DNA from 2 places in the Staphylococcus sp. Z5-21 genome. Region 2 is predicted to be linked to the other one. Evidence: a T-box and tRNA genes for the amino acid it is inferred to sense, from the RefSeq annotation. Region 2 holds a T-box; the other holds one or more tRNA genes.
The links. A T-box is a leader RNA that pairs with one kind of tRNA and senses whether it is charged. The one in region 2 lies ahead of M1D64_RS05735 (valine--tRNA ligase), so its partner is inferred to be a tRNA-Val.
Positions count from the first base shown of each region.

Region 1 (14,525 bases), 180 kb from region 2:
CTGGTGCATTGTCACTTGAAAGGTGTACACCAGCAATTGTTGTTGGATTGTTGTTAAATTGTTTTCTTAAGATATCTGCAGCATATTCCGCTACAACTTGTTCATTTTCTAAAACTTTAAAGTTCATTGCCATAGTAATTACACTCCTCTTTGTCTATTAAGACGCGTTCTAGCATTATTTTTATTATTACCCTTGTTACAGTAACCATAAACTATTTACTTAATTTAACTTATGATTCTTCTGATTTAAATTATATTTAGGCTTAACTTCATTATACAAAGCTTTAACTATAATTTCATTCATTTTAAACAATTAATGTAACCCAGGGAAACTTTGTTGTCTTAAAGCTTCGTATATAAGTAATGAAGCTGTATTAGATAGATTTAATGATCTAATATTATCATTCATTGGTATTCTTAAGGCAGTTTCAGCATAAGCATCTTTTACCCAATCAGGTAATCCAGTTGTTTCTCGTCCAAATATGAAAAAGTGGTCATGTTCTGTATCTGTGAAATCAAAATCTGAATACGTCTTTTTACCAAATTTAGTCAACAAATAGTATGTACCATCAGTGTTTTCAAAAAATGATTCAATGTTTTCATAATAGGTAATGTTCACAGATTCCCAATAATCTAAGCCTGCACGTTTTAACATTTTATCATCTGTACTAAAACCTAATGGCTTAATTAAATGTAAATGTGTATATGTACCAGCGCATGTTCTAGCAATACTGCCTGTATTACCAGGTATTTGTGGCTGAAATAATACTATATGGTTTGTCATGCTTTTATTCGCTCCTCATTTCAAGTCCTTTTATCATTTCTACTTGGACTTCTTCTATTTCATCATTATAATGTTGTTCTATAAAAGGCCTTGCCGCTTCACCTTGAATTTGACCTATTGCCCAATATGCAGTACCACGAATCATGGGTCTAGGATCATTCAAAGCTACTTCTTGTAATTCTGATATTGCAGTTTCATCTTTAAAATGCGCTAATGCGACGATAGCATTCCGTTGTATCGGTTTCTTCCCTCTCCATGCACCTGCTAAATGACCATAAGTGTTTTTAAATTCCTTATTACTCATTTGCAACAAAGGCACCAACCTAGGTTTCAAAATTTCTGGTTCTAATACGATATCATCTTGTTGAGTATTGATTCCTTTATTTCTTGGACAAACTTGCTGACATGTATCACAACCATATAAACGATTACCAATTTTATAACGATATTCATCAGCTAAATACCCTTTAGTTTGCGTTAAAAAGCTGATACATTTTTGACTATTTAATTGTCCATCACCAACAAGTGCTCCAGTTGGGCAACGATCAACACAAATGGTACAATCACCACAACTATCGATTAACGGATCATCTGGTGGAAAAGGTATACTTACAAGCATTTCACCTAGATATGTCCATGTACCTAATTCTGGATTAATAACAAAACCGTTTCTACCTACGTAACCTAAGCCCGCGCGTTCAGCAACTGCGCGATCTGAAAGTACACCAGTATCTACCATTGATTGTATTTCTACACCAGGTACTTTTTCTTCTAAATACGCACCTAATTTATCTAGGCGTTTCCTCATAATCGAATGATAGTCTTGTCCCCACGATGCTCGTGCAAACATACCACGGCGATCACCACGAACACTTTTAGGAGCGCCTTTCAATTTATTAGGATAACCCACTGCAATTGCAATGATTGATCTAGCTGTCGGCAGCGATAACTTCGGTTCAGTTCTCAATTCGATATCCGATTCTTCGAAACCAGATGCATAGCCTTTCGCATGATAGTCAGCTAACTTTTGTTTCAACTCATCAAAAGGATCAGCTGTAGTAAAACCAATACTATCGATACCAATTGTATGAGCATAATCTATGACATCTTGTTTCAATTGGTTTAAATCCATTTAATTACACCCCACATTAAAAACATACATTCCATAGTTTAACACATTCCGAAGTGTTTAGCGTATGACGTATTTTAGTTTTTCATGACAAAATTAAAAACCAAGTATCTAAAGTTACGATTATTAATTAATCTAACCTTAAATGCTTGGTTTCAACAGCTTATAGTACTCTACTCAAGAAGTTTTTAGTTCTTTCATGTTGTTGATGATCAAAAATATCTGTTGGCGATCCAGATTCAACAATCACGCCATCTGCCATAAAGACCACTTTATCACTTACATCCCTTGCAAAGTTCATTTCATGTGTGACAACGACCATTGTCATACCTTCTTTTGCTAGATCTTTCATTACCTTAAGCACATCACCAACAACTTCAGGATCAAGTGCTGACGTTGGTTCATCAAATAATAACACTTCAGGATTCATTGCCAATGCTCTAGCAATTGCAACCCTCTGCTTTTGTCCACCAGATAATTGAGAGGGATAAGCGTCTGCTTTATCTGCTAATCCAACCTTTTCAAGTAATGATTTCGCCTGTTGTTTTAAATTAGCGATATTATCTTTTTTCAATAAACTTGGCGCTAATATAACATTATCTATGACCTTTTTATGAGGAAACAAATTAAAATTTTGAAATACCATCCCCATTTGTTGACGTAAGGTTTCTAACTCAGTGCTGTTATGAGTTAAATGTTGTTCTTTAAAAATAACTTCCCCACTAGTCGGTGTTTCTAACAAATTCATGCAACGAAGTAATGTACTTTTCCCACTACCAGAAGGACCAATGATTGCGACGACTTCACCTTGATTTACCGTTAAATCAATTCCTTTGAGCACTTCATTTTTACCAAAAGATTTATATAAATTTTTAATATTAATCACTAACTTTCATTCTCCCTTCAAAGTAATACATCACTCTAGATAATGTAAATGTAAGAATAAAGTATAGTATTGCAGCAACGATTAATGGTGTAAATGGATCAAATGACGCACCTTGTACAACTTGTGCATTGAACATTATTTCACTAACACCAATGACTGAAACAATTGACGATTCTTTAATTACCGTTACAAATTCATTACCTAAAGCCGGTAAAATATTTTTAATAGCTTGCGGTAAAATAACTGACTTCATTGTCTGACCATAAGTTAAACCTAAACTACGTGCTGCTTCAGTTTGTCCACTATCAACAGCGTTAATACCTGCTCTTATTATTTCGGCAATATATGCTGAACAATTAATTACTAAAGCAATCATACCGCATATAAGCGCTGATATATTTAATCCAAGAACTGCTGTTGTTCCAAAGTAAACAAGGAATACTTGAACTAAAAGCGGTGTCCCTCTTAGGAATTCAATATAAGCTGAAGCAAGCCAACTTAATAATTTAATTTTGCTTAACTTAAGTAAAGCAATACCAGCACCAAACACTGTCCCTAATAGAACACCAACAATGGAAATTAATATCGTGTTCTGAATACCTTTTAAGAAGAAATTACCATACTTAGTGAAAAAATTACCGTCATCTTTTTTCATTGCTTCTGCCGCAGAAGCTTTATAATCCTTAATTAAATTATTATCTTTAACATCTTTGATAGATGCATTCAATTTTTCCATTAATTTTGGAGAATGTTTCGGAGCAGCGATTGCTGTACTTTTTGTACCTTCATTAAATTTAACATTTTCAGCAAATGTTAAATCTTTATTTTGTTTCAAATAAGCTTCAGCTACTGGTCCTTCGATGACCATTCCTTTTACCTTACCACTCTTTAATGACATGATTACTTCTGGAACTCTAGTCAAAGATTGTACCTGTGCATTATCAATTTCACTCTGAGCAATTTTTTCTTGTTGTGTTTGTTTTTGAACACCTATTTTTTTATTTGCAAAATCGTCAATATCTTTTAAATTATCTGCATCTGATTTTTTTATTATCATTTTTTGTTGGACTGTCATATATGGGTTAGAAAAATCTACTTCTTTTTCACGCTCTGGTGTTGGTGTCATACCAGAAATAATTAAATCGACTTTCCCAGTCTTAATTGCTCCCAATAAACTGTCAAATTGCATATTTACAATTTTTAATTTCAGATGATTATCTTTAGCTACTTTTTTAGCTAAGTCAATATCGATACCTGCATATTCCGATTTACCATTTACATTATGCTCAAATTCATATGGTGCATAATCTGCAGATAAACCTACGCGTAATTCACCACGCGCTTTTATTTTATCCCATTGATCCTGTTCCGCTCCATGTGCAACAGGGCTAATGTAAGTTAATATACCGCTACTAATTAAAATAACAGTCATAATCAATTTAATCATGTGTTTCATTTTCTAACCCCTTTCTATATAATTCATTATTATACATAATTACGAAATAATATTCAATATAATTTTAGGAATCTATTTAAACTTATATAAACAGCTAATTACCTCAAATTCTGTCCCTTGAGTATAAAAAAAGAGAGCCTGGGACAAAACTAGATGTCTCAGACTCTTGTTCAATTAGGCACTAAATGACTAAATTGAAAATGTATAGCCTACTTATTTTAAAGAAACTATTTTTCCTATTCTTATGGAAAAGAGTAGTTCTTATACATAGGCTAAATCTTATATATAATTCTAGTGAAACTTATACATGCACGTTAGCTCAGGCAGACCTTTATCATAGTTATCTCTGCCTTGTTTACATAGGTGGAACTACAAAAGACCCACTAGAAAATTTAATTTCTGCCCTATGCTTCATAATCAATTACAGGTTGCTGTCATGCTTGTTAATATACATTAATTTATACTCTATACCTTAAAGTAAAATATATAGACATAGAAAATAATATTGACACTATAATAAACTTAAAGTTTTAGATTTTTAGACTTAACTACACCTATACAATACCTTGAAAATGTATAGATATTCATTTTCTTAGATAACCAACTGCCATACACAAATTCAAAACACTTTATTGTTTTGGTATTTCAAATCTATATATGTCATCTGAATAACTGCCTATGAATTTTTTACATAATTCATGTACAAAAAATGCTGCTACAAATGGAATAATAAGATAACCAAAAATTAAAAGGATAATATTTATTACTGGATCACCATCCATCCGATTAAATGCGTTTATTGGCCCTACTAAACCTGTATAACCAAAACCAGCAGACATTGGTGTCCCTTGAATTCCTATGAAATAAGCAATTAACCCTCCTATGATACCATTAATAACTAAAGGCACCGCGATGATTAAATGTTTAAAGTATACTGGAATCATCATTTTAGCTGCACCAATAATTAATACAAGATTGACACCTGCACCATTCACTCGTATTGAACCGAATAAAAATGTTACACAAGCTGCTACAATACCCATATTAGCTGCACCACTTCCTAAACCAGACAAACCAATTGCAGTGGCAATTGCTACCACAGATATGGGTGTAACCATTAATAAAGAATATGTAACACAGATAAGGATAGACATCAACATAGGATTCAGTTCTGTAAAAGAACTCACTAAATGTCCAATTCCTTTCGTCACATTCGATACATACCCTAGTGTATAAATACCTATAATGCCACTTACAACCGGAATCACTACCGGTAAAATAATCATTTCAAGCGATCCTAATTTGTTTTGAAGTATTAAATATAAAAAACAGGCTACCATGACTACTAATATCGTATTTATAATATCTCCAATACCATTTAACATAAAACCGTTTGATGTTATTTTTACTGCCCCACTACCAAGCATTGCAGAAACGCCAACCATCGTTGCACCAGCACCACTAAATTTAAATTGATGCGCTGCTAATACTCCAATAATAAAAGCCATAAATGATTGAATTAATACAACCAATTGATACACTGATTCTAATAATTGATTACCTTCTTTGAAGAATTTTAATAACTCTCCTAACAATGCATTCGGTATTAATGCAATTACAACACCAGCACCCACAGCTTGAAGTATGTTGCTAAAAAATTGTTTACTACTATTGTTTTTAGTTTTACTCTTAGACATTCATTTTCCTCCAAATAAAGCATTAGACTCATAATATTATACTTTCTTAAAAACCACAATATAAAGTTATAATGGTAAATATAATATCAATGATTTATATTCTTTTTTTAAATTTAAAACAAAACGTATATTTGACATAAAAAAAGAACCTCGTAGATACGAGGTTCAAAAACAAACAGAGTCTGTTTATTACTATAGTTATACCGGTGGTCGGGATCGAACCGACACTCCAAGAAGGAACGGGATTTTGAGTCCCGCGCGTCTGCCAATTCCGCCACACCGGCTCAATAAATAATTGAGCGATCACTTATTTTACAAAAAGTAACCGTTTATGTTCGAAACAGCATAAATACATTATATAACTTAGAACTTTTGTCGTCAATAGATTTCTTAATAAAGAGCGTAATCACTAGCTTTTGAAAGAAAAACACCTTACTAAAAAAGTATAAATTGTCACTATTCATAATATCTTTGCCTTATAAATAAATTAAACTAATTACCACGTCTTAATTTAAATAAATTCATCATTTTTAATTAGAATCAAATTATTAAGTACAAATCAAATTAACTATTTACTTAAAAATCAATCTAAAATTATTTCATTTTCCTTTTCACCAATCATTTGTGTTATTTGGTTAAATTCATTCATTACAGCTACTTTAGGTACGTGATTTATAAGCTCAGTTTCATTTAATTGAACATATGTCATAATAATCACAACATCGTCTACTTCTACTAACCTAGAAGCAGCTCCATTTAAGCATATCTTACCACTTCCACGTTCTCCTTCAATAACATAGGTTTCAAAACGTGCACCATTATTATTATTTACAATTGCCACTTTCTCATTGGGTAATATATCTACTGCTTCCAATATATCTTTATCAATCGTAATACTACCTACATAGTTTAAATTAGATTCTGTTACTCTTGCTCTGTGAATTTTTCCATTCATCATTGTACGTATCATAGAAATTATAGCTCCTATAGTTCAAATTTTTAATTATACATAAATCAAGTATTAATTATTACTTCATATAACATAACCACTTAATAATACCACATTGATTAAGACGTTAAAATAATATTTACCTCAATATAAATAAACAACAATCCAAAGTGATTATTAAATTTATATACTTAAAAAAGTGTAAAAAAAAACTTCCTTAATGGAAGAATAAATGGAGCGGAAGATAGGACTTACACCTATACCTCATTCCGGGAAGGAACGTGTTCTAAAAGTTGAACTACTCCCGCAAAATAATATGGAGCGGAAGATAGGACTTACACCTACACCTCGTTCCGGGAAAGAACGTGTTCTAAAAGTTGAACTACCCCCGCATGGGATATAATAATTTAATATGGAGCGGAAGATAGGACTTACACCTATACCTCATTCCGGGAAGGAACGTGTTCTAAAAGTTAAACTACTCCCGCATATTGTTGAAGGCGGCAACCGGATTTGAACCGGTGATAAAGGTTTTGCAGACCTCTGCCTTACCACTTGGCTATGCCGCCAATAAAAAACTGGGCTAGCTGGATTCGAACCAGCGCGTGATGGAGTCAAAGTCCATTGCCTTACCGCTTGGCTATAGCCCAATAATACTAAGGGCGGATGATGGGAATCGAACCCACGAGTGTCGGAACCACAATCCGATGCGTTAACCACTTCGCCACAACCGCCATGGCAGGGGCAGTAGGAATCGAACCCACATCAAAGGTTTTGGAGACCTCTATTCTACCGTTGAAATATGCCCCTATTAAATTAAATAAATGGTGGAGGGGGGCAGATTCGAACTGCCGAACCCGAAGGAGCGGATTTACAGTCCGCCGCGTTTAGCCACTTCGCTACCCCTCCAAAAGATGGTGCCGGCCAGAGGACTTGAACCCCCAACCTACTGATTACAAGTCAGTTGCTCTACCAGTTGAGCTAGGCCGGCTTGCATTAAAAATGGTTCAGGACAGAATCGAACTGCCGACACATGGAGCTTCAATCCATTGCTCTACCAACTGAGCTACTGAACCATAATAAATGGCGGTCCCGATGGGATTCGAACCCACGATCTCCTGCGTGACAGGCAGGCGTGTTAACCGCTACACTACGGGACCTTTTAAAAATTGCGGGAGGCGGATTTGAACCACCGACCTTCGGGTTATGAGCCCGACGAGCTACCGAACTGCTCCATCCCGCGTTAATAATATAAATGGCGGAGGAAGAGGGATTCGAACCCCCGCGAGCCGTTAAGCTCCTGTCGGTTTTCAAGACCGATCCCTTCAGCCGGACTTGGGTATTCCTCCACAAATATTAGCTAAAAATAAATTATATTCAATTATTATAAAGATGGCGGAGGAAGAGGGATTCGAACCCCCGCGGGCCGTTAAGCCCCTGTCGGTTTTCAAGACCGATCCCTTCAGCCGGACTTGGGTATTCCTCCAAAATTATATGGACCTTGCAGGACTCGAACCTGCGACCGAACGGTTATGAGCCGTTAGCTCTAACCAACTGAGCTAAAGGTCCTAAATATAATTTACAACTAATAATTAGTGGCGGTGGAGGGGATCGAACCCCCGACCTCACGGGTATGAACCGTACGCTCTAGCCAGCTGAGCTACACCGCCGTTGTATTTTAGTTTGTATTAAATATGGTGGAGACTAGCGGGATCGAACCGCTGACCTCCTGCGTGCAAAGCAGGCGCTCTCCCATCTGAGCTAAGCCCCCATATACAAATTTTCAGGGAATCGGGAAGACAGGATTCGAACCTGCGACCCCTTGGTCCCAAACCAAGTGCTCTACCAAGCTGAGCTACTTCCCGTAAATTAGTGCGCCCAATAGGGGTCGAACCTATAACCTCTTGATTCGTAGTCAAGTACTCTATCCAGTTGAGCTATGGGCGCATAATTTTTATAGGATGATGCCGAGGACCGGAATCGAACCGGTACGATAATCACTTATCGCAGGATTTTAAGTCCTGTGCGTCTGCCAGTTCCGCCACCCCGGCAAAATAATGGAGCAGAAGACGGGATTCGAACCCGCGACCCCGACCTTGGCAAGGTCGTATTCTACCGCTGAACTACTTCTGCATATGCGGGTGAAGGGAGTCGAACCCCCACGCCGTAAGGCGCTAGATCCTAAGTCTAGTGCGTCTGCCAATTCCGCCACACCCGCGATATTAAAATGATAATGGTGAGCCATAGTGGGCTCGAACCACTGACCCTCTGATTAAAAGTCAGATGCTCTACCAACTGAGCTAATGGCTCATCAAAATGGTGCCGGCCAGAGGACTTGAACCCCCAACCTACTGATTACAAGTCAGTTGCTCTACCAGTTGAGCTAGGCCGGCTAAATTAAATAAATGGTGGAGGATGACGGGTTCGAACCGCCGACCCTCTGCTTGTAAGGCAGATGCTCTCCCAGCTGAGCTAATCCTCCATATAAATTGCCTGGCAACGTCCTACTCTTGCGGAACGTAAGTCCGACTACCATCGGCGCTAAGGAGCTTAACTTCTGTGTTCGGCATGGGAACAGGTGTGACCTCCTTGCCATTGTCACCAGACAATGAAATGTATGAAATTATACATTCAAAACTAGATAGTAAGTAAAATATGATTCAACCAAACAAAACATTTAAAATTTGATTAAGTCTTCGATCGATTAGTATTCGTCAGCTGCACATATCGCTATGCTTCCACCTCGAACCTATTAACCTCATCATCTTTGAGGGATCTTATAACCGAAGTTGGGAAATCTCATCTTGAGGGGGGCTTCATGCTTAGATGCTTTCAGCACTTATCCCGTCCATACATAGCTACCCAGCGATGCCGTTGGCACGACAACTGGTACACCAGAGGTATGTCCATCCCGGTCCTCTCGTACTAAGGACAGCTCCTCTCAAATTTCCTACGCCCACGACGGATAGGGACCGAACTGTCTCACGACGTTCTGAACCCAGCTCGCGTACCGCTTTAATGGGCGAACAGCCCAACCCTTGGGACCGACTACAGCCCCAGGATGCGATGAGCCGACATCGAGGTGCCAAACCTCCCCGTCGATGTGAACTCTTGGGGGAGATAAGCCTGTTATCCCCGGGGTAGCTTTTATCCGTTGAGCGATGGCCCTTCCATGCGGAACCACCGGATCACTAAGTCCGTCTTTCGACCCTGCTCGACTTGTAAGTCTCGCAGTCAAGCTTCCTTATGCCTTTACACTCTATGAATGATTTCCAACCATTCTGAGGAAACCTTTGAGCGCCTCCGTTACTCTTTAGGAGGCGACCGCCCCAGTCAAACTGCCCATCTGACACTGTCTCCCACCATGATAAATGGTGCGGGTTAGAAATCCAACACAGCGAGGGTAGTATCCCACCAACGCCTCCACGTAAGCTAGCGCTCACGTATCTCAGGCTCCTACCTATCCTGTACAAGCTGTGCCGAATTTCAATATCAGACTACAGTAAAGCTCCACGGGGTCTTTCCGTCCTGTCGCGGGTAACCTGCATCTTCACAGGTACTATGATTTCACCGAGTCTCTCGTTGAGACAGTGCCCAAATCGTTACGCCTTTCGTGCGGGTCGGAACTTACCCGACAAGGAATTTCGCTACCTTAGGACCGTTATAGTTACGGCCGCCGTTTACTGGGGCTTCGATTCGTAGCTTCGCAGAAGCTAACCACTCCTCTTAACCTTCCAGCACCGGGCAGGCGTCAGCCCCTATACATCACCTTACGGTTTAGCAGAGACCTGTGTTTTTGATAAACAGTCGCTTGGGCCTATTCACTGCGGCTCTCCTGGGCGTTAACCCTAAAGAGCACCCCTTCTCCCGAAGTTACGGGGTCATTTTGCCGAGTTCCTTAACGAGAGTTCGCTCGCTCACCTTAGAATTCTCATCTTGACTACCTGTGTCGGTTTGCGGTACGGGCACCACAATTCTAGCTAGAGGCTTTTCTTGGCAGTGTGAAATCAACGACTCGAGGAAACAATTTCCTCTCCCCATCACAGCTCAATCTTAAGAGTGCCGGATTTGCCTAACACTCAATCTCACTGCTTGGACGTACAATCCAATCGTACGCTTCGCCTATCCTACTGCGTCCCCCCATCGCTTAAAACGAATAATGGTGGTACAGGAATATCAACCTGTTATCCATCGCCTACGCCTATCGGCCTCAGCTTAGGACCCGACTAACCCAGAGCGGACGAGCCTTCCTCTGGAAACCTTAGTCAATCGGTGGACGGGATTCTCACCCGTCTTTCGCTACTCACACCGGCATTCTCACTTCTAAGCGCTCCACATGTCCTTGCGATCATGCTTCAACGCCCTTAGAACGCTCTCCTACCATTGTCCTTACGGACAATCCACAGCTTCGGTAATATGTTTAGCCCCGGTACATTTTCGGCGCAGTGTCACTCGACTAGTGAGCTATTACGCACTCTTTAAATGATGGCTGCTTCTAAGCCAACATCCTAGTTGTCTGGGCAACGCCACATCCTTTTCCACTTAACATATATTTTGGGACCTTAGCTGGTGGTCTGGGCTGTTTCCCTTTCGAACACGGACCTTATCACCCGCGTTCTGACTCCCAAGTTAAATTGATTGGCATTCGGAGTTTGTCTGAATTCGGTAACCCGATAAGGGCCCCTCGTCCAAACAGTGCTCTACCTCCAATAATCATCACTTGAGGCTAGCCCTAAAGCTATTTCGGAGAGAACCAGCTATCTCCAGGTTCGATTGGAATTTCTCCGCTACCCACAACTCATCCGCTCACTTTTCAACGTAAGTCGGTTCGGTCCTCCATTCAGTGTTACCTGAACTTCAACCTGGTCATGGGTAGATCACCTGGTTTCGGGTCTACGACCAAATACTCAACGCCCTATTCAGACTCGCTTTCGCTACGGCTCCACATTCACTGCTTAACCTTGCATCAAATCGTAACTCGCCGGTTCATTCTACAAAAGGCACGCCATCACCCATTAACGGGCTCTGACTACTTGTAAGCACACGGTTTCAAGTTCTATTTCACTCCCCTTCCGGGGTACTTTTCACCTTTCCCTCACGGTACTGGTTCACTATCGGTCACTAGAGAGTATTTAGCCTTGGGAGATGGTCCTCCCAGATTCCGACGGAATTTCTCGTGTTCCGTCGTACTCAGGATCCACTCAAGAGTGAACAAACTTTCGACTACAGGATTATTACCTTCTTTGATTCATCTTTCCAGATGATTCGTCTAGTCTGTTCTTTTGTAACTCCGTATAGAGTGTCCTACAACCCCAACAAGCAAGCTCGTTGGTTTGGGCTCTTCCCGTTTCGCTCGCCGCTACTCAGGGAATCGATTTTTCTTTCTCTTCCTGCGGGTACTAAGATGTTTCAGTTCTCCGCGTCTGCCTTCAGATATGCTATGTATTCACATATCGATAACACGACATAACTCGTGCTGGGTTTCCCCATTCGGAAATCTCTGGATCAAAGCTTACTTACAGCTCCCCAAAGCATATCGTCGTTAGTAACGTCCTTCGTCGGCTTCTAGTGCCAAGGCATCCACCGTGCGCCCTTAATAACTTAATCTTTTTTGACTTTCAACACGAACAAGTCGGTTGAAAACCCAAAATGTTATTAATCTGTGAGTGTTCTTTCGAACACTAGCGATTATTTCTTTTTGAATTCAAAGCTTGTTAAAAAACTCTAATTCACTCGGTTTTGCTTGGTAAAATCATAAATTTTACTTACTTATCTAGTTTTCAATGTACAAAATTTTTCATGGTGGAGACTAGCGGGATCGAACCGCTGACCTCCTGCGTGCAAAGCAGGCGCTCTCCCATCTGAGCTAAGCCCCCATAAAAACTTATTAAAATCAATGGTGGGCCTAAGTGGACTCGAACCACCGACCTCACGCTTATCAGGCGTGCGCTCTAACCAGCTGAGCTATAGGCCCATTCACGATGTGAATACTCCAATGAGCATTCAAAACTGAATACAATATGTCAATGTTATTCCTGCATCTTCATAAGAAGATGTTCCGAATATATCCTTAGAAAGGAGGTGATCCAGCCGCACCTTCCGATACGGCTACCTTGTTACGACTTCACCCCAATCATTTGTCCCACCTTCGACGGCTAGCTCCATAAATGGTTACTCCACCGGCTTCGGGTGTTACAAACTCTCGTGGTGTGACGGGCGGTGTGTACAAGACCCGGGAACGTATTCACCGTAGCATGCTGATCTACGATTACTAGCGATTCCAGCTTCATGTAGTCGAGTTGCAGACTACAATCCGAACTGAGAACAACTTTATGGGATTTGCATGACCTCGCGGTTTAGCTGCCCTTTGTATTGTCCATTGTAGCACGTGTGTAGCCCAAATCATAAGGGGCATGATGATTTGACGTCATCCCCACCTTCCTCCGGTTTGTCACCGGCAGTCAACCTAGAGTGCCCAACTTAATGATGGCAACTAAGCTTAAGGGTTGCGCTCGTTGCGGGACTTAACCCAACATCTCACGACACGAGCTGACGACAACCATGCACCACCTGTCACTTTGTCCCCCGAAGGGGAAGGCTCTATCTCTAGAGTTTTCAAAGGATGTCAAGATTTGGTAAGGTTCTTCGCGTTGCTTCGAATTAAACCACATGCTCCACCGCTTGTGCGGGTCCCCGTCAATTCCTTTGAGTTTCAACCTTGCGGTCGTACTCCCCAGGCGGAGTGCTTAATGCGTTAGCTGCAGCACTAAGGGGCGGAAACCCCCTAACACTTAGCACTCATCGTTTACGGCGTGGACTACCAGGGTATCTAATCCTGTTTGATCCCCACGCTTTCGCACATCAGCGTCAGTTACAGACCAGAAAGTCGCCTTCGCCACTGGTGTTCCTCCATATCTCTGCGCATTTCACCGCTACACATGGAATTCCACTTTCCTCTTCTGCACTCAAGTTTCCCAGTTTCCAATGACCCTCCACGGTTGAGCCGTGGGCTTTCACATCAGACTTAAGAAACCGCCTACGCGCGCTTTACGCCCAATAATTCCGGATAACGCTTGCCACCTACGTATTACCGCGGCTGCTGGCACGTAGTTAGCCGTGGCTTTCTGATTAGGTACCGTCAAGACATGCACAGTTACTTACACGTTTGTTCTTCCCTAATAACAGAGTTTTACGAGCCGAAACCCTTCATCACTCACGCGGCGTTGCTCCGTCAGGCTTTCGCCCATTGCGGAAGATTCCCTACTGCTGCCTCCCGTAGGAGTCTGGACCGTGTCTCAGTTCCAGTGTGGCCGATCACCCTCTCAGGTCGGCTACGTATCGTCGCCTTGGTAAGCCGTTACCTTACCAACTAGCTAATACGGCGCGGGTCCATCTATAAGTGATAGCAAAACCATCTTTCACTTTAGAACCATGCGGTTCCAAATGTTATCCGGTATTAGCTCCGGTTTCCCGAAGTTATCCCAGTCTTATAGGTAGGTTACCCACGTGTTACTCACCCGTCCGCCGCTAACGTCAAAGGAGCAAGCTCCTTATCTGTTCGCTCGACTTGCATGTATTAGGCACGCCGCCAGCGTTCATCCTGAGCCAGGATCAAACTCTCCAT
Region 1 is NZ_CP096462.1:971,363-985,887, reverse strand. It holds gene M1D64_RS04915 (6-phosphogluconolactonase) at 1-133, opposite strand, end outside; gene trmL (tRNA (uridine(34)/cytosine(34)/5-carboxymethylaminomethyluridine(34)-2'-O)-methyltransferase TrmL) at 314-784, opposite strand; gene queG (tRNA epoxyqueuosine(34) reductase QueG) at 789-1,916, opposite strand; gene M1D64_RS04900 (amino acid ABC transporter ATP-binding protein) at 2,077-2,799, opposite strand; gene M1D64_RS04895 (ABC transporter substrate-binding protein/permease) at 2,792-4,255, opposite strand; gene M1D64_RS04890 (PTS sugar transporter subunit IIC) at 4,885-5,952, opposite strand; tRNA gene M1D64_RS04885 (tRNA-Leu) at 6,154-6,236, opposite strand; gene panD (aspartate 1-decarboxylase) at 6,536-6,922, opposite strand; tRNA gene M1D64_RS04875 (tRNA-Gly) at 7,135-7,209, opposite strand; tRNA gene M1D64_RS04870 (tRNA-Gly) at 7,219-7,293, opposite strand; tRNA gene M1D64_RS04865 (tRNA-Gly) at 7,315-7,389, opposite strand; tRNA gene M1D64_RS04860 (tRNA-Cys) at 7,400-7,470, opposite strand; tRNA gene M1D64_RS04855 (tRNA-Gln) at 7,480-7,551, opposite strand; tRNA gene M1D64_RS04850 (tRNA-His) at 7,563-7,635, opposite strand; tRNA gene M1D64_RS04845 (tRNA-Trp) at 7,638-7,711, opposite strand; tRNA gene M1D64_RS04840 (tRNA-Tyr) at 7,727-7,810, opposite strand; tRNA gene M1D64_RS04835 (tRNA-Thr) at 7,817-7,892, opposite strand; tRNA gene M1D64_RS04830 (tRNA-Phe) at 7,905-7,977, opposite strand; tRNA gene M1D64_RS04825 (tRNA-Asp) at 7,986-8,061, opposite strand; tRNA gene M1D64_RS04820 (tRNA-Met) at 8,071-8,144, opposite strand; tRNA gene M1D64_RS04815 (tRNA-Ser) at 8,158-8,250, opposite strand; tRNA gene M1D64_RS04810 (tRNA-Ser) at 8,295-8,387, opposite strand; tRNA gene M1D64_RS04805 (tRNA-Ile) at 8,397-8,470, opposite strand; tRNA gene M1D64_RS04800 (tRNA-Met) at 8,498-8,571, opposite strand; tRNA gene M1D64_RS04795 (tRNA-Ala) at 8,597-8,672, opposite strand; tRNA gene M1D64_RS04790 (tRNA-Pro) at 8,693-8,766, opposite strand; tRNA gene M1D64_RS04785 (tRNA-Arg) at 8,775-8,848, opposite strand; tRNA gene M1D64_RS04780 (tRNA-Leu) at 8,867-8,952, opposite strand; tRNA gene M1D64_RS04775 (tRNA-Gly) at 8,960-9,034, opposite strand; tRNA gene M1D64_RS04770 (tRNA-Leu) at 9,038-9,119, opposite strand; tRNA gene M1D64_RS04765 (tRNA-Lys) at 9,136-9,211, opposite strand; tRNA gene M1D64_RS04760 (tRNA-Thr) at 9,219-9,294, opposite strand; tRNA gene M1D64_RS04755 (tRNA-Val) at 9,308-9,383, opposite strand; rRNA gene rrf (5S ribosomal RNA) at 9,393-9,507, opposite strand; rRNA gene M1D64_RS04745 (23S ribosomal RNA) at 9,586-12,508, opposite strand; tRNA gene M1D64_RS04740 (tRNA-Ala) at 12,702-12,777, opposite strand; tRNA gene M1D64_RS04735 (tRNA-Ile) at 12,799-12,875, opposite strand; rRNA gene M1D64_RS04730 (16S ribosomal RNA) at 12,976-14,525, opposite strand, start outside.
Region 1: it has a tRNA-Val gene. The T-box ahead of M1D64_RS05735 (valine--tRNA ligase) is inferred to sense a tRNA for this amino acid. The anticodon was not compared.

Region 2 (14,525 bases):
GACTTATTAGTTGATGAAGCTAAATTAGTAGAACCATCTAAAGATGACTCAGAAGCGTAACTAAATATAAATAGAGCAAATTGTTTTGTGAATTATATGTTAGTCGTTTAATATAGTAAACTAGTAGCAGATGCATTCAAATAATGTGTCTGCTACACTATTTTATGCAAATAACTTGTGAAAGGTGCAAGTTGCATATTAAAATACTATCTAGTATAGTCTTTAGGGAATAGGGGTGTAAATAGAATGTTCAAATTCAATGAAGGTGAAGAAAATTTAAAATGCTCTTTCTGTGGTAAAGATCAAGACCAAGTTAAAAAACTAGTAGCAGGAAGTGGCGTGTATATTTGTAATGAGTGTATAGAGCTATGTTCAGAAATAGTTGAAGAAGAATTAGCTCAATCAGAGCCTGAAGGGCTAACTGAATTACCAACACCTAAAGAAATTATGGACAAATTAAATGATTATGTTATTGGACAAGAAAAAGCTAAAAAATCATTAGCTGTTGCTGTTTATAATCATTATAAACGTGTTCAACAATTAGGACCTAACGAAGACGAAGTGGAATTACAAAAAAGTAATGTTGCTTTAATCGGTCCAACTGGTAGTGGTAAAACACTTCTAGCACAAACATTAGCTAAAACATTAAATGTACCATTTGCAATTGCTGATGCTACAAGTTTAACAGAAGCTGGTTATGTCGGTGATGATGTTGAAAATATATTACTACGTTTAATCCAAGCTGCTGATTTTGATATAGATAAAGCTGAAAAAGGTATTATTTATGTCGATGAAATTGATAAAATTGCAAGAAAATCAGAAAACACGTCAATTACACGTGATGTATCTGGTGAAGGTGTCCAACAAGCATTGCTTAAAATTTTAGAGGGCACAACAGCAAGTGTTCCACCACAAGGCGGACGTAAGCATCCAAACCAAGAGTTAATTCAAATTGATACGACTAACATCTTATTTGTACTTGGTGGTGCCTTTGATGGTATTGATGAAGTAATCAAACGTAGATTAGGTGAAAAAGTAATTGGTTTCTCTAGTAGCGAAGCATCTAAGTATGATGAAGATGCGATTCTTGAACAAATTAGACCAGAAGATTTACAATCATATGGTTTAATTCCAGAATTTATTGGACGTGTGCCAATTGTAGCGAACCTTGAGACATTAGATGTAGACGCATTAAAAAACATCTTAACGCAACCGAAAAATGCGTTAGTTAAACAATATACTAAAATGCTTGAACTTGATGATGTCACATTAGAATTTACAGATGAAGCATTGTCAGCAATTAGTAATAAAGCAATAGAACGTAAAACAGGTGCGCGTGGATTACGCTCAATTATCGAAGAAGCATTAATTGATATTATGTACGATGTACCATCTTCTGATGGCGTTGTTAAAGTAGTAATTACTGCAGAAACGATTAATGATGAAAAAGAACCTGAACTTTACGATAAAGATGGAAATCTTGTGAATAAAGAACAAACATCTGCTTAATATATTTTAAGAAGTAAACTGGGAGTGGGACTAAGCAATCAAAGTTAATTGAGATTGCTAACCCACTCCTATTTTTATTCAAAATAACCACTTTATAGTGAGAATACATATTCATTTAATAATTTGTGTAATATAATGAAACAGAGAGTTTAACAGAAAGGAGGGGCGAAAATGAAAGTTAATCCTAACGAAATTGAATTATTGATAAGTGCGGTGAAACCAGAACAATATCCTGAAACAGGTCTAAGTGAAGTCGGTTTAAGTGGAAGATCTAATGTAGGTAAATCTACGTTTATTAATAGCATGATTGGTAGAAAAAATATGGCACGTACGTCACAACAACCTGGGAAAACACAAACACTTAATTTTTATAATATTGATAATCAACTTGTATTTGTCGATGTACCAGGATACGGATACGCTAAAGTGAGCAAAAAACAACGTGAAGCTTTTGGCAAAATGATTGAAAAATATATTTCACAGCGAGAAGAATTAAAATTAGTCATTCAACTTGTAGATTTAAGACATAACCCAACTGAGGATGACATTTTAATGTATAACTACTTAAAATATTATGAAATCCCTACATTTGTGGTAGCAACTAAAGAAGACAAAATTGCAAAAGGTAAAGTACAAAAACACTTAGCAAATATTCAACAAAAATTAGAAATGGAACCGGAAGATGAAATTATAAGTTATTCATCTGTGAAAAATAATAAACAACAACAAATTTGGAATGTTATAGAAGAGTATTTGTAATTATTATAAAGAACAGGCTTTTTATCATTACATATAATAGAAAATTAAGTATAATTATGACAACAATATGACTACAGATTATAATTCTTCTAATTTACAGGACGAGTTACTTAACGCATGTCATAATTGTGTTATAATAAACTTATTGTAATATGTATGGAGGGCGTTATAAATGCATTTAATTGCGGTAAGCATTAATCATCGTACTGCAGATGTAGCACTTAGAGAAAAAGTTGCTTTCAAAGATGATGCCATGCGTTCAGCCAATGTTGATTTATATGAAACGAAATCTATTTTAGAAAACGTTATACTATCAACTTGTAACCGAACAGAAGTATATGCTGTTGCAGATCAAATTCATACGGGTCGCTATTATATACAGAGATTTTTAGCGAGATCATTTGGATTAGATGTTGAGGATATTAAAGATATGACTGAAGTAAAAGTGGGGGACGAAGCAGTAAAACATTTATTGCAAGTCACTTCAGGTTTAGATTCTGTTGTACTAGGTGAGACACAAATTCTAGGGCAAATTAGAAACGCATTCTTTTTAGCTCAAGAAGAAGATACAACAGGCACTATCTTTAATCATCTATTTAAACAAGCAATTACTTTTGCGAAGAAAGCACATAATGAGACTGATATTGCTGATAATGCAGTAAGTGTTTCGTATGCGGCTGTTGAACTAAGTAAAAAAGTGTTTGGCAAAGTCAATAATAAGCAAGCTTTAATTATAGGTGCAGGGGATATGAGTGAATTATCACTCTTAAATTTAATTGGTTCAGGTGTAACTGATATCACAATTGTAAATAGAACATTGAGTAAAGCTCAAGATTTAGCAATGAAACATCATGTTAAATTTGAACCAATGGAATCATTACCAAGACTTTTAGCAGACGTAGATATAGTAATAAGTTCAACAAGTTCAGAAAATTATATTGTGACAAATGAAATGTTGCAATCTATTAGCACTGAACGTAAACACGATTCATTAGTAATGATTGATATTGCGGTTCCTAGGGACATTGAACCGAATATAGATACAATCCACGATATGTTTAGCTATGATGTTGATGATTTGAAAGGTTTAGTAGATGCTAATCTGAGAGAACGACAACTAGCAGCAGAACAAATTATACAAAACATTCCAAATGAAATTGAAGCACATAATGAATGGGTTAATATGTTAGGCGTTGTGCCAGTTATTCGCGCACTTAGAGAAAAAGCCATGTCAATTCAAGAGGATACAATGGATAGTATAGACAGAAAACTACCTGGATTATCTGAAAGAGAACGCAAAATCATTTCAAAACATACAAAAAGCATTATAAACCAAATGTTGAAAGATCCTATAAAACAAGCTAAAGAATTGAGTAGTGATAAGAAAAGTAACGAAAAATTAGAGCTATTTCAAAACATATTTGATATTGAAGCTGAAAATGCATATGAAGCTAAAAAGCAAAAGAACAATATGAAAACAGGTCAAATCTTAAGTTTTGAATAAGCATTAGCAAATGGTGATAATATGCAAGAACTATTATTCATAAGGTTAAATGAACTAATATTATTAATTTATCTATTTAGTATTGCTTGTTATTTTTTTGATTTTATTAAGAGGTTTTATAAGATTAGAAACATTGGATTTGTTACATTGGGGATTGTTTGGGTGTTACAAACAATCTCCTTATCTTTTTATGTAACCGCAACAAATCAAGTGCCATTGGGCAATGTTTTTGATGTATTATTTGCACTTGCGTGGTTGATTATTTCGATATCAATCGTGATTAGTGTGATTAAACAAGTCAATATATCCATTTTCTTATTTAATATAATTGGCTTCGTTTTTATCGCAATTAGTACATTTCAACCTATGCACTATCAAGGTGCTGGTGAAAAATTGAATGTAATCAATGAATTACTTATTGTACACGTAACGTTTGCGATAATAAGTTATGCTGTTTTTGCCTTTGCATTTGTGAATAGCATTTTATACTTAATTCAATTTAAAAATTTGAAACAAAAGCGATTTACTCAAAAATACTTTAGAATTAGTAGTGTAGCTACACTTGAAAAAGTTGTATTTTATAATAGTTTAGTGGGTTTTTTATTTATCATATTAAGCATTATTTTAGGTGCTCAATGGGGCATCAATACGATTGGGATGGATATTTTTGTAGATCCGAAAGTAATTATGTCTGTAATTATTACGATATTGTATGGTTTATACTTATTATTAAGAGTAAGGCAGTCGATATCAAAACATAAGTTGATTTATATTAATATCATTCTATTTTGTTTAAACATGATTAATTTATTATTCACTTCCCATGTCTCTGATTTTCATCAATGGACTGGGATTTAAAGAGATACTAAATATAAATGATGAAACGCTAAATTGCTAGGAGGTTACGCAAAATGCGTAAGTTAGTCGTTGGTTCAAGAAGAAGTAAATTGGCTTTAACACAAAGTCGACAATTTATAGATAAATTAAAAGCTATTGACCCAAGTTTAGAAATAGAAATTAAAGAAATAGTGACAAAGGGTGACCTCATCGTAGATAAACAATTATCGAAAGTAGGCGGAAAAGGCCTTTTTGTGAAAGAAATTCAAAATGAATTATTTAATCATGGCATCGATATGGCGATACATTCTTTGAAAGATGTACCTAGCGTCATTCCTGATGGGTTAACTTTAGGGTGTATCCCTGACCGTGAAAATCCATACGATGCATATATTGCAAAAAATCATGTTCCTTTAAATGAACTTCCTGATAATAGCATTGTGGGAACAAGTTCGTTACGCAGAGGTGCACAAATTCTTGCAAAATATCCTAAGTTACAAATTAAATGGATACGAGGAAATATTGATACTCGTTTAAATAAACTTGAAACAGAAGATTATGATGCAATCATTCTAGCTGCTGCCGGATTAAAACGTATGGGTTGGTCTGATGATATCGTCACGAGCTATTTAGACAAAGAAACATTAATTCCAGCAATAGGTCAAGGTGCATTAGGCATTGAATGTCGTTCAGATGATGAGACCCTTTTATCACTATTGAGCAAAGTTCATAATCAAGATGTTGCTGATTGTGTCACTGCTGAACGTACGTTCTTAACTCGAATGAATGGTAGTTGTCAGGTGCCAATCGGTGGCTATGCAACAAAAGAAGCTGATGGCACAATCGAATTTACAGGGTTAATCATGTCTCCAGATGGTAAAGAACGATATCAGCACACTGTACGTGGCATAGATCCCGTTGCATTAGGTGAAGAAGTGACTAAAGTATTAAATGAACAAGGCGCGTATGAAATAATTAAAGCACTAAACGAAGAACAATAATACTTCGAGGTGAAAATAAATGAGACCAGTTATAGTAATGACTCAAACGAGTGAATTTTATAAATCAGATGTATGTATACTACATAAACCTTTCATAAATGTAGAACCGTTATCATTTAATCTGAATTTACTCGATGTTAATTATGACTGGCTTATTTTTTCGTCCAAAAAAGCTGTGGAATACTTCAAACCCTACTTATCTAAACTGAATTACAAAAAAATTGCTGTGATTGGTGAAAAAACTGCAGATTATTGTACTTCAATTGGATTGAAAGTATCATTTTGTCCTAAAGACTATTCGCAAGAAGGATTTCTGAAAGCATTTAAAACACATGAACAAAGCAATATTTTATTACCTTCTAGCGCAGCTGCTAGGTCCACGCTTGAAGAAGGATTGAAACAACAAAATTATAATGTTCAAAAGATTGATTTATATGAGCCTGTGCCACATACAAAGCATATTAAGCATGTTAAAATGTTGATTGAGCAAGGCAAAGTGGATGCAATTACATTCGCAAGTTCATCCGCAGTGCGTTATTTTTTTGAAGATAATCAAAACGTATCATTTAATAATTATTTTGTGATAGGGCAACAAACGCTAGATACATTGAATCATTATCAAAAACAAGGTATCGTTGCTGATATACAGACATTAGATGCTTTAGTTAATAAAATTTTAGAAAGTTGGGAAGAAAATGCAATTTGATAGACATAGACGTTTACGTAGTAGTAAATCAATGAGAAATTTAGTTAGAGAAACACATGTGAACAAAGAAGATTTAATTTATCCAATCTTTGTAGTAGAACGTGATAATGTTAAAGAAGAAATTAAATCATTGCCTGGCGTTTACCAATTAAGCTTAAATGTATTAGACGAAGAAATTAAAGAAGCATATGATTTAGGCATTAGAGGTGTTATGTTTTTCGGCGTTCCAAATGAAAAAGATGCTATAGGAACAGGTGCATATGATCATAATGGGATTGTTCAAGAAGCTACAAGAAAAGCAAAGGCTATGTATGATGACTTATTAGTTGTTGCAGATACATGCTTATGTGAATATACAGACCACGGTCATTGTGGTGTCATTAATGAACAAACGAAAGATGTAGATAACGATAAATCACTACCATTATTAGTGAAAACAGCTATATCACAAGTTGAAGCTGGTGCGGATATCATTGCACCTAGTAATATGATGGACGGCTTTGTTGCTGAAATCAGAGCAGGTCTAGATGACGCTGGATATTATAATGTCCCAATTATGAGTTACGGAATTAAATATGCATCAAGTTTCTTTGGTCCTTTCCGTGATGCTGCAGAATCAACACCACAGTTTGGAGATCGTAAGACTTATCAAATGGATCCAGCTAATCGTAGAGAAGCATTGAGAGAACTAGATAGTGATTTACGTGAGGGCGCAGATATGATGATTGTTAAGCCAGCCCTTAGCTTCTTAGATATTATTAGAGATGTTAGAAATACTACGAACGTTCCAGTTGTTGCATATAATGTAAGTGGTGAGTACAGTATGACTAAAGCCGCATCATTGAATGGTTGGATAGACGAAAAAGCAGTTGTTATGGAACAAATGACTTCCATGAAACGTGCTGGTGCGGATATGATTATTACGTATTTTTCAAAAGATATTTGTCGTTATTTAGACGAACAATAGTGATTAGGAGGTTATGTGAATGCGTTACAGTAACTCAGAAAAAGCAATGGCTAAAGCCGAAGAATTAATGCCTGGTGGTGTAAACAGTCCAGTAAGAGCATTTAAATCTGTTGATACACCAGCCATATTTATGGATCATGGTGAAGGTTCAAGAATTTATGATATTGATGGTAATGAATACATCGATTATGTATTAAGTTGGGGTCCTTTAATTTTAGGACACAAAAATAAACAAGTCATTGAAAAGATACATGAAGCGGTGGACAAAGGAACAAGTTTTGGTGCTTCAACATTACAGGAGAATAAATTAGCTGAACTTGTTATCGAACGTGTACCATCTATAGAAAAAGTGCGTATGGTATCTTCAGGTACTGAGGCGACGTTAGATACATTACGCTTGGCTCGTGGTTATACAGGTAGAAATAAAATTGTGAAATTTGTAGGTTGTTACCATGGTCATAGTGACTCACTATTAATAAAAGCTGGTTCTGGTGTAGCAACACTTGGATTACCTGATTCACCGGGTGTGCCAGAAGGTATTGCAAAAAACACAATTACAGTACCTTATAATGATTTAGATGCAATCAAAGTTGCGTTTGAAGAATTCGGTGACGATATCGCAGGCGTAATTGTTGAGCCTGTAGCTGGTAACATGGGTGTGGTACCTCCAGTTGAAGGTTTTTTACAAGGCTTAAGAGATATCACAACAGCGTATGGTTCGTTATTGATTTTCGATGAGGTAATGACTGGATTCCGTGTAGGATATAACTGTGCACAAGGATACTTCGATGTCACTCCTGATTTAACTTGCTTAGGTAAAGTAATCGGTGGTGGATTGCCAGTAGGCGCATTCGGAGGTAAAAAAGAAATTATGGATCAAATTGCCCCAACAGGTGATATTTATCAAGCTGGTACATTATCCGGTAATCCATTAGCCATGACGAGCGGCTACGAAACATTAAGTCAATTAACACCTGAAACGTATGACTATTTCAATAAATTAGGTGATTTACTAGAGCAAGGCTTAAAAGATGTTTTTGCCAAACATAATGTGCCAATCACTGTAAATCGTGCTGGTTCTATGATAGGATATTTCTTAAATGCAGGGCCAGTAACGAATTTTGAACAAGCTAACAATAGCGATTTAGAAATGTTTAGCCAAATGTATAGAGAAATGGCAAAAGAGGGCGTATTTTTACCACCTTCACAATTTGAAGGAACGTTCCTTTCTACTTCACATACTGAAGAAGATATTAACAAAACCATACAAGCATTTGATACAGCATTAAGTCGAATTGTATAAAGTTTAAATGATGCCCGAGCAACCAATGTGTTGAGCGGGCATTTTATTTGGATTTACTGTGATTGACGATAATGATGAAAGTTGTGAGAACATGAATAAGCAATTAAGAAATAATATGATCGTATTACTGTTCGCCGTGATATTAAGTTTGATATTAAACGCAGCGCATATATTGTTGCCATTCATGTTTGGTCCTATTATTGCAAGTGTGATTTGTGTGAGGGTCTTTCGTCTAGAGATTGAATGGCCATTTTGGCTTAGTCAGATAGGTTTGGTTTTGCTAGGTGTTCAAATTGGTTCAACTTTCACTAAAAATGTAATATTAGATATTAAAGATGATTGGTTAACGATTATTTTGATTACTGTCATGTTGTTAGCCCTAGCATTAGTGATAGCATTCTTTTTCAAAAAAATTGCCAAAGTTAATACGGAAACTGCTATTCTTAGTGTGATTCCAGGGGCTTTAAGTCAAATGTTAATCATGGCGGAAGAAAATAAAAGAGCAAATATTATGGTAGTCAGTTTGACACAAACTTCAAGGATTATTTTTGTAGTTATTCTAGTACCATTTATTTCTTACTTTTTCAGAGATAATGGTAGTAATGGTAGCCCTGAAAAGGCGACAACGAAGGTACTGACAGATGCAGTATCAATTCCCCAAATATTACTTTTAGCATTAGCAGTTTTTATTGTTTATATCATAATGAGTAAGATTAATTTTCCAACGAAACAGTTACTAGCACCGATTATAGTACTTATTAGTTGGAATTTAATTACAGGTGTAACATTTACTCTAGATAATTATATTATTGCGTCGGCCCAGGTGATCTATATGATTCGCATTGGTCTACAAATAGCTAAGTTGCTAGATCAAATGAAAGGGAGAATTGCAGTTGCGATTGCATTTCAAAATGTACTTTTGATATTACTTGCCTTTATCATGGTGTTGCTAATTTCGATGGTGTCTAATCATTCTGTAAATGAATTGTTCCTTGGTGCTGCACCTGGTGGCATGAGCCAAATCGTATTAGTAGCAATTGAAACAGGTGCCGATGTGGCGCTGATATCGAGTTATCATATTTTTAGGATATTCTTTATTTTATTCTTAATTGCACCTTTATTAGGTCATTTACTCATATATATAGATAGATCACATTCTTAGAGCTATTAGAATTTATTGATTTACTATTGAGTTTGATTAGGTATTTTAAAATGAAATATGTTCACAAATAACCTTCTATGAATAGAAGGTTATTTTTTAATGAAAACAAAATGCATAAAATAATAATCAGACATTTTAAGGGGATTATCATTAATTTCATTCCAATTTTTAAATATGGGTAACTTAATATTCTTATTTATAGGTCTACTAATGATCGGTATCGTATTATCAGTCTACGAAGGCACAATGCCAGGCACACTACCGACACTATTCTTTTCAAATGTTCGTTATAGAACACTGTCTTGGACATTTAACATTTCAGTGTCTGTGTTTGGTGGTACGACACCTTTAGTAGCGACATGGTTGGTACATGAAACTGGAAACAACATTGCCCCAGGCTTTTATTGGTTAATAGTGAGTATTATTGGCCTTATAGTTGTCGTGTTTTTATTTAAAGACACTTCAAAACAGTCTTTAAAAGGCTCTTATCCAACTGTTTCTAATGAAAAAGAATTTAAAATAGCTGTTGAAAACCCTAAAGATTCATTATGGTGGCATTCAGAAAGCCAACAAAATAAATAATCTATTAATTACATTATGAAACAGCGATGTACTTTTTAATGATTTCATTTTACTTATAACAAATGAAATCATTGAAAAGTATTTTTTTATTTAAAAATAAGCATATAGGTTATGAATATATACGAGTCACTTTTACAAGTAATTTAGTTTAACAAATTTTAATCATCTAATTATTTAGTTATGGTTATAAATCGGATTGTTTGGACAAGACTGCAAATGCGCATTATACAATCCAGCAGCCTCTAAAAATGAAAAAACTGTTACTGGACCTAAAAATTTGAACCCATAACTTTTTAAAGATTTTGAAAGTTTTGTTGCACGTTCATCTACAGTAATTCGGTCACTAGGTTGTTTGTAACCACAATTAATGGGTTCATAATCAACAGTTGACCATAAATAATCACTGAAACTACCGTAGTCTTTTTCAATTTCAAAGTAACCTTTTGCTTGACTTACAATTGCTTCTAATTTTTTTCTGTTATGTACGATATTAGGGAAAGTCATTAATTGATCAATATCCTTATCTGTCATTTTTACAATTTGATGAGGATCGAAATCATAAAATGCTTGTTCATAGGATTCTTTTTTCTTTAATATTGTTAACCATGAAAGACCAGCATGTTGAGATTCTAGTGCTAAGAGTTTAAACAATTTGAGACTATCATATAGTGGTTGCCCCCATACTTCGTCATGATATTTTAAATAGATTGGATCTTTGGTACCAAATGCACAGTCGTTCATAAATTTCACTCCATTTTATTGACTTATTTTAACATCCATTATACTATAATTAAGTAAATAAATATTGTCTACTGGGAAGAGTAAATAGGCTTGAATTTAACAGAGAGTACAAGAATGCTGAAAATGTACAATTTAACTTATTGAAGGTAGCCCACATTGAACTTTAACTGAACACTAATCATATGAAGATATCTGTTTAATAGGTTAAAGCGTGCTTGAGCGTTAATCATGTAATTAAGTGCTTGAAATTAGTTTGTAATTTCTTGAATTTAGGTGGTACCACGGAATATCCGTCCTATTTTGATAGGGCGGATATTTTTATTTTTAAGGAGGATTTTAACACATGGAAATGAAACCAAAATATAATCCAAGGGAAGTTGAGTCTGGACGTTATGACCAATGGGTAAACAGTGGATATTTTAAAGCAAAAGATGATCAATCTAAAGAAACATATACAATCGTTATTCCGCCTCCAAATGTAACTGGTAAATTACATCTTGGTCATGCTTGGGATACAACATTACAAGATATATTGACACGTATGAAACGCATGCAGGGTTACGATACCTTATATCTGCCAGGCATGGATCATGCAGGCATTGCGACACAAGCTAAAGTAGAAGCAAAATTAAATGAACAAGGTTTATCTCGACATGATTTAGGAAGAGAAAAATTCTTGGAGCAAGCATGGGACTGGAAAGAGGAATATGCAAACTTTATCAGACAACAATGGGCTAAACTTGGTCTTGGTCTAGATTATAGTAGAGAAAGATTCACATTGGATGAAGGTTTAAGTAAAGCAGTTAAAAAAGTATTCGTTGATATGTACAATAAAGGCTTGATTTATCGTGGCGAATATATTATTAATTGGGATCCTATTGCGCGCACGGCTTTATCTGATATTGAAGTTATACATGAAGATGTGCAAGGCAAATTTTACCATTTTAAATATCCTTATGCAGATGGTAATGGTTATATTGAAATTGCAACGACGCGTCCAGAAACGATGTTAGGTGACACTGCAATTGTGGTTAACCCGAATGATGAACGTTATAAAGACGTAATAGGTAAAACAGTTATTTTACCTATTGTAGGTAGAGAATTACCAATATTGGCTGATGAATATGTAGATATTGAATTTGGTAGTGGTGCGATGAAAGTTACACCTGCGCATGACCCAAATGATTTTGAAATAGGTAATCGACATGATTTAGAGCGTATTATTGTCATGGATGAATCAGGTAAGATGAATGACAAAGCTGATAAATACCAAGGCATGGATCGTTTTGATTGTCGTGAACAATTAGTAAAAGATTTAGAAGCGGAAAACCTAGTCATTAAAATTGAAGAGCATGAACATTCAGTTGGTCATTCTGAGCGTTCTGGTGCAGTCGTAGAACCTTATTTATCTACGCAATGGTTCGTTAAGATGAAACCACTTGCTGAACAAGCATTAAATAACCAAAAAACAGACGACAGAATCGATTTTGTTCCAGCCCGCTTTGAAAAAACATTTAATCGTTGGATGGAAGAAATTCGAGATTGGACAATATCTAGACAACTTTGGTGGGGGCATCAAATTCCAGCATGGTACCATAAGGAAACTGGTGAAATATTTGTAGGTGAGCATGAACCAGAAGATATTGAAAACTGGGTACAAGATGAAGATGTCTTGGATACTTGGTTCTCCAGTGCTTTATGGCCGTTTTCTACACTAGGCTGGCCTGATGTCGAAGCAGATGACTTCCAACGTTATTTCCCAACAAATGCTTTAGTGACTGGTTATGATATTATCTTTTTCTGGGTAGCTAGAATGATTTTCCAAGGATTAGAATTTACTGGAAAACGTCCGTTCAATGATGTATTATTACATGGATTGGTTCGTGCGGAAGATGGCCGTAAGATGAGTAAATCGCTCGGTAATGGTGTTGACCCAATGGATGTTATTGATGAATATGGCGCTGATAGTTTACGCTATTTCTTAGCCACAGGATCGTCACCAGGTCATGATTTACGTTATTCTACTGAAAAAGTGGAGTCTATATGGAATTTTATTAACAAAATTTGGAATGCTGCGAGATTCAGTATTATGAATATTGGTGAAGACTTTACGGTAGAACAAGTTGACTTATCAGGTGATTTATCACTTGCTGACAAGTGGATTTTAACTCGCTTAAACGAAACAATTGAGAATGTAACGGAATTAAGTGATAAATATGAGTTTGGTGAAGTAGGCAGAACGTTATATAATTTCATATGGGATGAATTCTGTGATTGGTATATTGAAATGAGTAAGATACCAATGAATGGTGAAGACGAAGCACAGAAACAAATCACGCGCTCTGTACTTACTTATGTACTAGATAATACGATGAGAATGCTACACCCATTCATGCCATTTGTGACTGAACAAATTTGGCAAAATTTACCTCACGAAGGTGAAACAATTGTTAAAGCTGCTTGGCCAAAAGTAAACGAAGCGCTTGTTTTTGATGACAGTAAAGAAACAATGCAGCAACTCGTTGAAATTATAAAATCTGTGAGACAGTCACGCTTAGAAGTGGATACACCTTTATCTAAGGCGATTCCAATTTTCATTAAAGCAAAAGATGAAAATATTAAAGAAACATTGTTGAATAATTCAAATTATATAGATAGATTTTGTCATCCAAGTGAATTAACGATTGATACAACAATTGAAATTCCTGAAAAAGCAATGACATCTGTAACGACAGCCGGTGAAGTTGTACTTCCATTAGAAGGTTTGATTGATATGGATAAAGAGATTGCACGTTTAGAAAATGAACTTTTAAAATGGGAAAAAGAGCTAGATCGAGTAAATAAAAAATTAGCAAATGAAAACTTCGTCAATAAAGCACCTGAAAAAGTGATTAATGAAGAACGTGAGAAAAAGCAAACCTATCAAGAGAAATATGATGGTGTTAAATTACGAATTAATCAATTAAAAGCATAGGAGTCCTTAAGATGAATTACCTAGATAGCTTATATTGGATACACGAGCGAACTAAGTTTGGTATAAAGCCAGGCGTCAAACGCATGGAATGGATGCTAGAGCGCTTGAATAATCCACAATTTAATATAAATGGTATTCATGTAGGTGGTACAAATGGTAAAGGATCGACCGTTTCATATTTGAGATCAGCACTTGTTGATAACGGATATGAAGTGGGCACATTCACTTCACCATTTATCGAGACCTTCAATGAACGCATTAGTTTAAATGGGAATCCAATAAGTGATGATGAGATTGTTGCACTCGTTCAACACGTCAAACCCGTCAGTGAAGCATTAGAAATAGAAACAGAACTTGGCACTGCTACCGAATTTGAAATTATAACAACAATGATGTTTTTATATTTTGGAGAAATTCATCCAGTAGATTTTGTTATAGTCGAAGCAGGATTAGGTATTAAAAATGATTCGACTAATGTAT
Region 2 is NZ_CP096462.1:1,147,724-1,162,248, forward strand. It holds gene tig (trigger factor) at 1-60, shown strand, start outside; gene clpX (ATP-dependent Clp protease ATP-binding subunit ClpX) at 247-1,509, shown strand; gene yihA (ribosome biogenesis GTP-binding protein YihA/YsxC) at 1,681-2,268, shown strand; gene hemA (glutamyl-tRNA reductase) at 2,441-3,772, shown strand; gene ccsA (cytochrome c biogenesis protein CcsA) at 3,794-4,630, shown strand; gene hemC (hydroxymethylbilane synthase) at 4,684-5,610, shown strand; gene M1D64_RS05705 (uroporphyrinogen-III synthase) at 5,630-6,316, shown strand; gene hemB (porphobilinogen synthase) at 6,306-7,283, shown strand; gene hemL (glutamate-1-semialdehyde 2,1-aminomutase) at 7,303-8,586, shown strand; gene M1D64_RS05720 (AbrB family transcriptional regulator) at 8,678-9,748, shown strand; partial or broken gene M1D64_RS05725 (MFS transporter) at 9,896-10,330, shown strand; gene M1D64_RS05730 (DNA-3-methyladenine glycosylase I) at 10,505-11,071, opposite strand; T-box leader at 11,130-11,372, shown strand; gene M1D64_RS05735 (valine--tRNA ligase) at 11,415-14,045, shown strand; gene M1D64_RS05740 (bifunctional folylpolyglutamate synthase/dihydrofolate synthase) at 14,057-14,525, shown strand, end outside.